DNA from 2 places in the Sphingomonas sp. S-NIH.Pt3_0716 genome. Region 1 is predicted to be linked to the other one. Evidence: riboswitches for the same ligand, from Rfam matches in the RefSeq annotation. Region 1 holds a riboswitch; the other holds the start of a gene.
The links. A riboswitch is a leader RNA that binds a small molecule or an ion and turns the genes downstream of it on or off. The one in region 1 is predicted to bind cobalamin.

Region 2: another riboswitch for cobalamin. It lies ahead of cobW (cobalamin biosynthesis protein CobW); the one in region 1 lies ahead of BRX37_RS07820 (TonB-dependent receptor plug domain-containing protein).

What each region holds. Positions count from the first base shown of each region.
Region 1 covers NZ_QLJK01000007.1:180,975-185,479, reverse strand. The annotation lists gene dapF (diaminopimelate epimerase) at 1-377, opposite strand, end outside; gene BRX37_RS07825 (threonine ammonia-lyase) at 418-1,425, opposite strand; cobalamin riboswitch at 1,565-1,806, shown strand; gene BRX37_RS07820 (TonB-dependent receptor plug domain-containing protein) at 1,978-3,822, shown strand; gene BRX37_RS07815 (FecCD family ABC transporter permease) at 3,835-4,505, shown strand, end outside.
Region 2 covers NZ_QLJK01000003.1:112,518-117,022, reverse strand. The annotation lists gene cobN (cobaltochelatase subunit CobN) at 1-1,707, opposite strand, end outside; gene cobW (cobalamin biosynthesis protein CobW) at 1,707-2,759, opposite strand; cobalamin riboswitch at 2,937-3,176, opposite strand; gene BRX37_RS03260 (Rieske (2Fe-2S) protein) at 3,207-3,584, opposite strand; gene maiA (maleylacetoacetate isomerase) at 3,581-4,225, opposite strand; gene fahA (fumarylacetoacetase) at 4,222-4,505, opposite strand, start outside.

The DNA of each region.
Region 1 (4,505 bases):
CCAAGCGGGATCGCGTCCCAGTCGAAGCGAGGCGCGCCCATGTCGACGCTGGCGCCGCCGTCCACGCTCTTGGCGTCGAGCAGCCCGGCCCTGGTCCGGATCAGCACATCCTTGCCAACGAACAGCGGCACGCAGCGGGTGGCGTTGCCGCAGGCTTCCACTTCCGAACCGTCGGAATTGAAGATGAGCATCGACACGTCGGCCTGATCGCCGGTCTCCGCATCGCCGATGACGATCAGCTGGTCGCAGCCGATGCCGGCATGGCGATCGGCAATGGCGCGGGCGCGCGCCTCCGTCATCGCGACCGGCGCCTGGCGCGCGTCGATCACGACGAAATCATTGCCCAGACCATGCATCTTGGAAAAGCGGCTCATCATGGCGCCGCATTTAGTGCGGGACGGGGCAAAAGACCAGCGGTCAGGCGTCTTGGCCGCCGATGATCGCGGCATAGGCGGCCGGATCGACATTGGCGCCGGAGATGACGAGGGCGGTGGCACCGTCGCTGGGCGGGGCGAGGCCGGCAAGCATGGCGGCGAGCGCGACCGCGCCGCCCGGTTCGACCACCAGCTTGAGCGTGGTGAAGGCGAAGCGCATCGCGTCGCGCACCTGATCGTCGCTGACGACCAGGCCGCCGGCGAGCAGGGCGTGGTTGATCGGGAAGGTCAGCGCGCCGGGGCTGGGCGCCAGCAGCGCGTCGCAGATGCTGCGCGCGTCGGGCGAGACGGTTTCGCGCATGCCGCTGGCGAGCGAGCGGGCAGTGTCGTCGAAGCCGGCGGGTTCGACCGCATAGACGCTGATGTCCGGGCGGGCGGCCTTGACCGCCGTCGCCGTGCCCGCGACCAGCCCGCCGCCACCGCAACAGACGAGAATCTGTGCGAGGTCGGCGCCGGCGGCCTGGGCCTGGTCGAGTATTTCGAGGCCGATCGTGCCCTGGCCGGCGATGATGAAGGGATCGTCGAAGGAGGGAACCAGCGTCGCGCCGCGTTCGGTGGCCAGGGCGGTGGCGATTTCCTCGCGGCTCTGGGTGAAGCGGTCATAGGGAACGACCTCTGCGCCGAGCGCGCGGGTGTTGGCGGTCTTGATCGCCGGGGCATCGGCCGGCATCACGATCGTGGCGGGAATGCCGAGCAGGCGGGCGGCAAAGGCGACGCCCTGAGCATGGTTGCCCGAGGACCAGGCGACGACGCCCGCTGCCCGTTCCGCAGCGTTCAACCGGGCGAGGCGGTTATAGGCGCCGCGGAACTTGAACGATCCGCTATGCTGGGCGCCCTCGAACTTCACCAGCACGCGCCGTCCGCACAGATCGTTGAGTGCGGCATTCTCGATCAGCGGGGTGCGGACCGCCGCCGGCGCGATCAGCCGCGCGGCATCGGCGACGTCGGCGGCAGTGATGGCCATCAAGGATAGATCTGGCGAATCGGTCATGTCGGCTCCTTGGGTCAGAGGCCCTTGCATAGCCGCCCGCCGGCGGCGCGCAACGATCCGCCGGGGCGATCCTGGCCCGCTTGGCAGGGCTTGTGCTTTGGCTTATGGGGGCCGCGCGCCGGGGCGGTCAAAAGCCCCGGACGCGCATGATCGCGCCGGTGCCCGCAAGGGCTGAAAACGGGAATGCGGTGCGGGGGGCGCAGCCCTTCCAAATCCGCGGCTGTCCCTGCAACTGTAAGCGGTGAGCGCGATGCGCAGGGTTCCCAAGCTCTTCAAAAGGGGAGGGCCGGAACCGGCCACTGGACCGATAGGTCCGGGAAGGCTGGCGCATCGTTGCCCTGACCCGCGAGCCAGGAGACCTGCCGGCGTCTGGTCGCTCTTGCCCTGGCCCAGGGGATGGCCATGGCGCGGTGTTTCCGTCGAGCGACGCCCATGGCGGCCGGGGCCGCATCGGTGCGTGGGGCGGGGCGCTGGCGTCTTCCCGATCCTCACGCAGCGACCGCTTGTGCGGACGCCCCGGTTCCAAATCGACGGACGCCGGGGGACGATAAAATGAAGACGTTGGGGATTTCGCTGATCGCGCTGCTGGCCGCTACGCCGGCACTGGCACAAGACGATGATATCGTCGTCACCGCTTCGGGCATCGCACAGCCGCGCGACGAGGTCGGCCAGGCGATCACGGTGATCGATGCCGACACGATCAGCACGCGCCAGGCGGTCGATGTCGTCGACCTGCTCGCCACCACGCCGGGCGTTCGCTTCAGCCGCAACGGCTCCACCGGCGGCGTGACCGGCGTGTCGCTGCGCGGGGCGGAGACGACTCAGACGCTGGTGCTGATCGACGGGGTCAAGGTCAACGACCCGAGCGGCATCGGCGACGGCTATGATTTCGGCCATCTGCTGACCGGCAATATTCGCCGGATCGAAGTGCTGCGCGGCTCCAACTCGGTGGTCTATGGCAGCCAGGCGATCGGCGGCGTGGTCAATGTGATGACCGGCGCGCCGAGCGAGGGTTTCGAGGTCAATGCCTCGGCCGATTATGGCTATAGCGACACGTTGAACGCGAAGGCCGATGTGTCGGGCACGCGCGGCGCGGTGTCGGGCGGCGTGGGCGTCGCCTATTTCAACACCGACGGCATTTCCTCGGTCGGCCGGTCGTTCGGCGGCGTCGAGAAGGATGGCTATGAGAATATCGCCACCAATGCCAAGCTGAAGATCGCCTTTTCCGACAGCCTGAGCCTCGACCTGCGCGGTTACTATATCCATGCCGATCTCGACTATGACAGCTTCTTCGGCGCGCCGGCCGACAGCAGCGACGTCAGCAAGCTGGACCAATATGTCGGCTATGCGGGGATCAACCTGGCGCTGCTCGACGGCAAGCTGACCAATCGGGCCGCCGTCACCTGGATGCGCAACGATCGCGACTATTATTTCGTGCGCGGTACCGACCCGGACTATGGCTATTCGGGCACCAATCTGCGCTTCGAATATGAGGGCGTCTATGCCCCGGTGGATCAGGCCAAGCTGATCTTCGGCTATGAGCATGAGCGGCCGGACTATGAGTATTTCGGCTTTGGCGACATAGCGAGCGCGAAGGCGAACATCGACAGCGTATATGCGCTGGCGGTGGTCAAGCCGCTTGCCGGCCTCGCCGTCACCGGCGGGCTGCGCCATGACGATCATAGCCAGTTCGGCGGCGCGACCACCTTTGGCGCGAACGCCAATTACACGCCGAACGCCGGCGCGACCAATATCCGCCTCTCCTATGGCGAGGGGTTCAAGGCGCCGTCGCTCTATCAGCTTTACGACACCTATAGCGGCAACAGCGCGCTGCGGCCGGAGCGGTCGAAAAGCTATGATATCGGCTTCGACCAGAGCCTGGACGGGGACAAGGCGGTGCTGTCGCTGACCGCCTTCCGGCGCGATACCCGTAACCAGATCAACTATGACTATGCGACCTACACCTATGGCAATCTGGACCGGACCCGCGCCAAGGGCGTGGAAGCGACGCTGACGCTGAAGCCGGTCGAGGCGCTGACGGTGGCGGCCTCCTACAGCTATGTCGATGCGCGCGACCGGTCGGGTGGGGCCACCGACGGCAATCGCCTGCCGCGCCGCGCCGCCAATGCGGTCAGTGTGTCGGCCGACTATCTCTGGGCCTTCGGCCTGTCGACCGGCGCGACCCTGACCATGGTCGGCGACAGCTATGACGACACGGCCAACACGCGCCGGCTCGACGGCTATGCGCTGGCCGGGCTGCGCGCGTCCTTCCCCGTGGGCGACCATCTGGAAGTCTATGGCCGGATCGACAATCTGTTCGATGCGGATTACGCCACGGCCTATGGCTATGGCACCTATGGCCGGTCGGCCTATGGCGGCGTGCGTGTCCGCTTCTAAGGGGCGGCGCGCATGAGCGGGCGGCGGCATCCTCTGTTGCTGCCGGGGCTGATCGCCCTGCTGCTGGTCGCGGCCATCGCGTCGGTCGCGCTGGGATCGGTGACGATCGCGCCGGCCCGCATCCTGACGGTGCTGGCGGGCGGCGGCGACATGGTGGCGCGGGCGATCGTCATCGACCTGCGCCTGCCGCGCATGGCGATCGGCCTGCTGGTCGGCGCGATGCTGGGCCTGTCGGGCGCGGCATTGCAGGGCTATCTGCGCAATCCGCTGGCCGAACCCGCCGTGCTGGGCGTGTCCAATGCGGCGGCGCTGGGGGCGGTGATCGCACTCTATTTCGGCCTGTCCGAACTGCATCCGATGGCGTTGCCGCTGCTGGCGATCGTCACTGCGCTGGCGGCGATCGGCGCGCTGTTCCTGCTTGCCGGGCCGTCGGAAAGCCCGTTGACGCTGATCCTCGCCGGCATTGCCGTCGCGACGCTAGCGGGGGCGGGGATCAGCCTGGCGCTCAACCTGTCGCCCAATCCCTTTGCCGCGATGGAGATCATGAGCTGGCTGATGGGCAGCCTGGAAAATCGCAGCATCGACCATCTGCTGCTGGCGCTGCCCTGTATCGCGGTCGGCGCGGCGCTGCTGCTCTATGACGGACGCGCGCTCGACGCGCTGACCCTGGGCGAGGATGGCGC
Region 2 (4,505 bases), on a different contig from region 1:
GGCCGAAAGCGAAACCGCCTTGCCCGGCAGCCATTCCAGATTGCCATGCTTGCCGACATGGACCAGCGCCTGCGCGCCGAAATCCTGCTCCAGCCAGACATGGAAGGCGAGATAGGCATGCGGCGGCGGCAGCGCGGGATCATGATAGCTGCTCTTGGGATCGATATTATAGCCGCGCGCCGGCTGCACCGCGATCGCGACATGGCCGAAACGATGGACGGCGAGGCGAAAGGCGCCGTCCCGCACGAAGGGATCGGCCTCCGGCGCCCCCCAGCGATCGACCATGGCGTCACGCGCGCTGTCGGGCAGAGCGGCCAAGGCAGCGCGATAGATATCGAGCGACAGGCTGACCTCGCCCAGCCGATCGATCGACGCCCGGTCATTGGTGACGCCGCCGGTCATCAGCCGCATCAGCGCAGCGCCGTCGCGTGGGGCGTCGCCGATTGCATAGCCGGCCTCGCCCAGCCGGCGCAGGATCGCGGCGGCGCTGGCCGGCGTGTCGAGGCCGACGCCATTGCCGATCCGCCCGTCGCGATTGGGATAATTGGCCAGCACCAATGCGATCCGGCGCTCGGCAGGCGGCGTGCGGCGCAGCGCTGCCCAGTTGCGCGCCAAATCGGCGACGAAGGCGACCCGGTCGGGTGCCACGCGCGGCACGACGATGCCGCACTGGGTCCGCGCGTCGAACCGCTCGGCCGCCTTGAAGGCGACGGCGCGAGTGAACAGGCGCCCGTCCACTTCGGGCAGGGCGACATTCATCGCCAGGTCGCGCGGGCCAAGGCCACGGGCGGACCCGCGCCAGCTGCCTTCCTCGACCCCGGCAAAGGCGGTCTGCAGGATCGGGCAGTCGGCCTGTTCCAATATGCCCGGCACGCGCGGCTCGGACGAAGAGGAGGCGGCGAAGCTGGTCGCATTGACGATGATGTCGGGCGCGATGTCGGCCAGCAGCCCGCCGAGCCAGTCGCGCACGAACGGCTCGCGTAGCGCGCGGACATGCACGGCGGCGACATTGAAGCCGCGCGCGCCAAGCGCCGCGACCATCGCATCGACCGCGCTCAGCGTGCCGGCCACCACCAGCGCGCGATAGAAGATCAGCAGCGCCACCGGCCGCCCCTCGACCCAGGTTGCGCGCAATTCGGCCACGCCCGGCCGGTCATGGCCGGGCAGGTACAGGCCTGCGTCGGCGATCGGCAGCGGATGGTCGGGCTCGCCCGCATCCGCGCCGGTCAGCCGCGCGGCGCAGCGCAGGAAGGAGAGCGCATTGGCGGTGCCGCCCTGGCGCAGATAGTCGCGCAGCTGCTCGCGCATCGCCGCCGGCACGGTGGAAGCCAGATCCAGCGCGGGATCGCCCTCGCGCCCGTCGGCGATCGCGGCGAAGGCGATGCCGCGTTCGCGCGCGACCTGCGCAATCTCGTCCACGCCATAGGGCCAGTAGCTCTTGCCGCCGAGCAGGATGACGCAGACGAAGCGCGCCTTGGCGATCACCTTCTCGACATAGAGATCAACCGAATAGGGATGTTTGAGCTGTAGCAGATTGGCCAGCCGCACGCTCGGCGCATCATCGGGCAGGCGCGCGGCGGCGGCGGCGAAACAGGCCAGGTCGCTGTCCGCCACGGTCAGGATGACGATGTCGCCGGGCGGCTGGTCGAGGTCGATCGCCTCCTCGCCGTCGCTGATCGTTCCCGGCGTGGCGGACAGGAGATGCATCAGCCGAGCACGGCCTGGATGTCGGCCTCGATAGCGGCGCGGTCCAGCCCCTTCTGGCCGATCACCACCAACTGGGTGCGGCGCGCTTCCTGCGGCTGCCAGGGGCGGTCGAAGAAATGCTGGATGCGCGGGCCGACCGCCTGCACGACGAGGCGCATCGGCTTGCCCGCGACCGCGACCATGCCCTTGACGCGCAGCACGTCATGGGTGGCGATCAGCGCGGACAGCGCCTCCACCAGCGTGTCGGGATCGACAACGGCATCGCCGCCGACGACGAAGCTGTCGAAATCATCATGGTCATGATCCTCGCCCTCCGCCTCATGGTGCGAGGGCCGGGCGTCGAGATCATCCTCCGCCGCCGCGACGATGCCCAGCAGCGCGCCGATATCGACCGCACCATGGGCAGCGCGGACGATCTTCACGCCGGGCCGCGTTTCGGCATCGACCTGCGCCTCGACCGCGGCCAGCGTGTCGGCATCGACCAGGTCGCTCTTGTTCAGCACCACCATGTCGGCGCAGGCGAGCTGATCCTCGAACAATTCCTCCAACGGGCTGTCATGGTCCAGATTGGGGTCGGCGGCGCGCGCTGCGGCCAGAGCGGCCTCGTCCGTGGCAAAACGGCCGGCGGCGACCGCATCGGCGTCGATCAGCGCGACGACGCCGTCCACCGTGGCGCGGGTGCGGATGTCGGGCCACTGGAACGCCTTGACCAGCGGCTTGGGCAGGGCCAGCCCCGAGGTTTCGATGATGATATGGTCGGGCGGGCTCGGCCGGTCGAGCAGCGCGGTCATGGTCGGCAGGAAATCGTCGGCCACGGTGCAGCAGATGCAGCCATTGGCCAGTTCGACAATATCCTCTTCGGGGCAGGCGGCGTCGTTGCAGCCCTTCACCAGTTCGCCGTCGACGCCGACATCGCCAAATTCGTTGATGATGAGGGCGAGGCGGCGCCCCTTCGCATTTTCCAGCAGATGGCGGATCAGCGTGGTCTTGCCCGCGCCCAGGAAGCCGGTGATGACGGTGGTCGGAATCTTGGCAGATGCAGTGTTGGCCATGACAAATACTCGCGCGCCGGAGCAACCGGGGCGGGAGCGAACCGGGCGCGCACGCACGGCCGGCCGGCATCGCGGACGGGCGCTTGTTCGCCCGCAGATGCGTGACCGCGCGGCTCCAGCCGCCAACCTGTCGCTCAGACGGAACACCGTGCCCCGGCCATCCCCTGGACCAAAGCAAGAGCGACCTAAACGCCGGCAGGTCTCCTGGCTTGCGGGTCATAGCGGGAGGAACGGCCTTCCCAGGCCTCGCAAGATTTAGCGTCCGGCCCAGTGGCTGCCCTCCCGGCTGGGGAGGGCGCTGTTCATCACGCTCGCCGCTCACAGTTGCAGGGACAGCTGCGGACTTGGATGCCATGGCATCCGCACCGCCTTCCCATTTTAAGCCCCCGTGGGGGCACCGGCGCGATCATGTCGGGACGATGCGAAGCGCCGTCCCTGGGCCGGTTCCTAGTCGCTTTGGGCAGCGGTGACAATCCAGCCATCGGCGATGCTGAGCGGCCAGGGCGCGATGCGCTGGCCGACGCATGGCCCACCGACGCAGACGCCATCGTCGCGGCGAAACAGGGCCCCGTGCCAGCTGCATCTTATATGGCTGCCATCCGGGGTCAGATAATCGTCCAGCTGCTGCGCCAACGGCAGGCAGGCATGGGGGCATTGATCGACAAAGCCGCTGACCTGGTCACCATCCCGCACGGCAAAGCCATGGAAGCGGCCGGCGCGCATCTGCAGCACGAAATTGCGTGCCTTGCCGTCGGCAATCTGGTCGATCGGGCACAGGCGCACGCCCGCCGGCGTCGCGAACAGGCGCGTGTCGGCGTCGCTCATGCGTCCGCGTCGGGCTGGCGATCGGGGTGCGCGGCGGCAAAGGCGGGGAGCGCGCATGCCGCCGCGTCCACGGCGCACAGCCGCGGAAAGGGCGTCAGGTCGACGCCGAAGCGCCGGGCATTGTAGAGTTGGGGCACGATATGGCAGTCGGCGAAGCTGGGCGCGTCGCCGAAGGCATGGGTGCCACCATGGCGCGCGACCAATGTTTCGAGCGCGGCCAGCCCCTCGCCGGTCCAGCGGGCGATCCAGGCGCGGACCTGATCCTCGCTGGCACCAAAATCCTGCCGCAGCGCCTGCAACACGCGCAGATTGCCGAGTGGATGAATGTCGCAGGCAATGATGCCGGCCATGGCACGGACGATCGCGGCATCGCCGGGATCGGCGGGCAGCAAGGGCGGCTGCGGCCAGCGCGCCTCGATCCATTCCAGGATCGCGCCGCTCTGCGTCAGCACGCTGTCGCCATCGACCAGCGCGGGCACCAGCCCCTGCGGCGCCAGCGCCCGATAATCGGGCGCGCGCTGCGCGCCGCTGCGCAGATCATGGGTGACCTGTGTATAGTCGATGCCCTTCAGGCCAAGGGCGATCCGCACGCGATAGCTCGCGCTCGACCGCCAATAGCCATGAAGGATAAGGTCGCTCATCGCGCCGGCACGATCATCGCGCGGCATTCGCCAAAGCCGATCGACACATGGCCGGGGGCGGACGCGGTGGCGCGTAATGTCACCTCGTCGCCATCCTCCAGGAAGCAGCGCGTCTCGCCCGATGGCAGGCTGATCGGCTCGCGGCCGCCACTGCTGATTTCCATCAGGCTGCCATAGCCCTCGCGCGTCGGGGCGGAGATGGTGCCGCTGCCCAGCAAGTCGCCGGGCATCAGGTTGCAGCCATTGGAGGCATGATGGGTGACGATCTGGCTGACGGTCC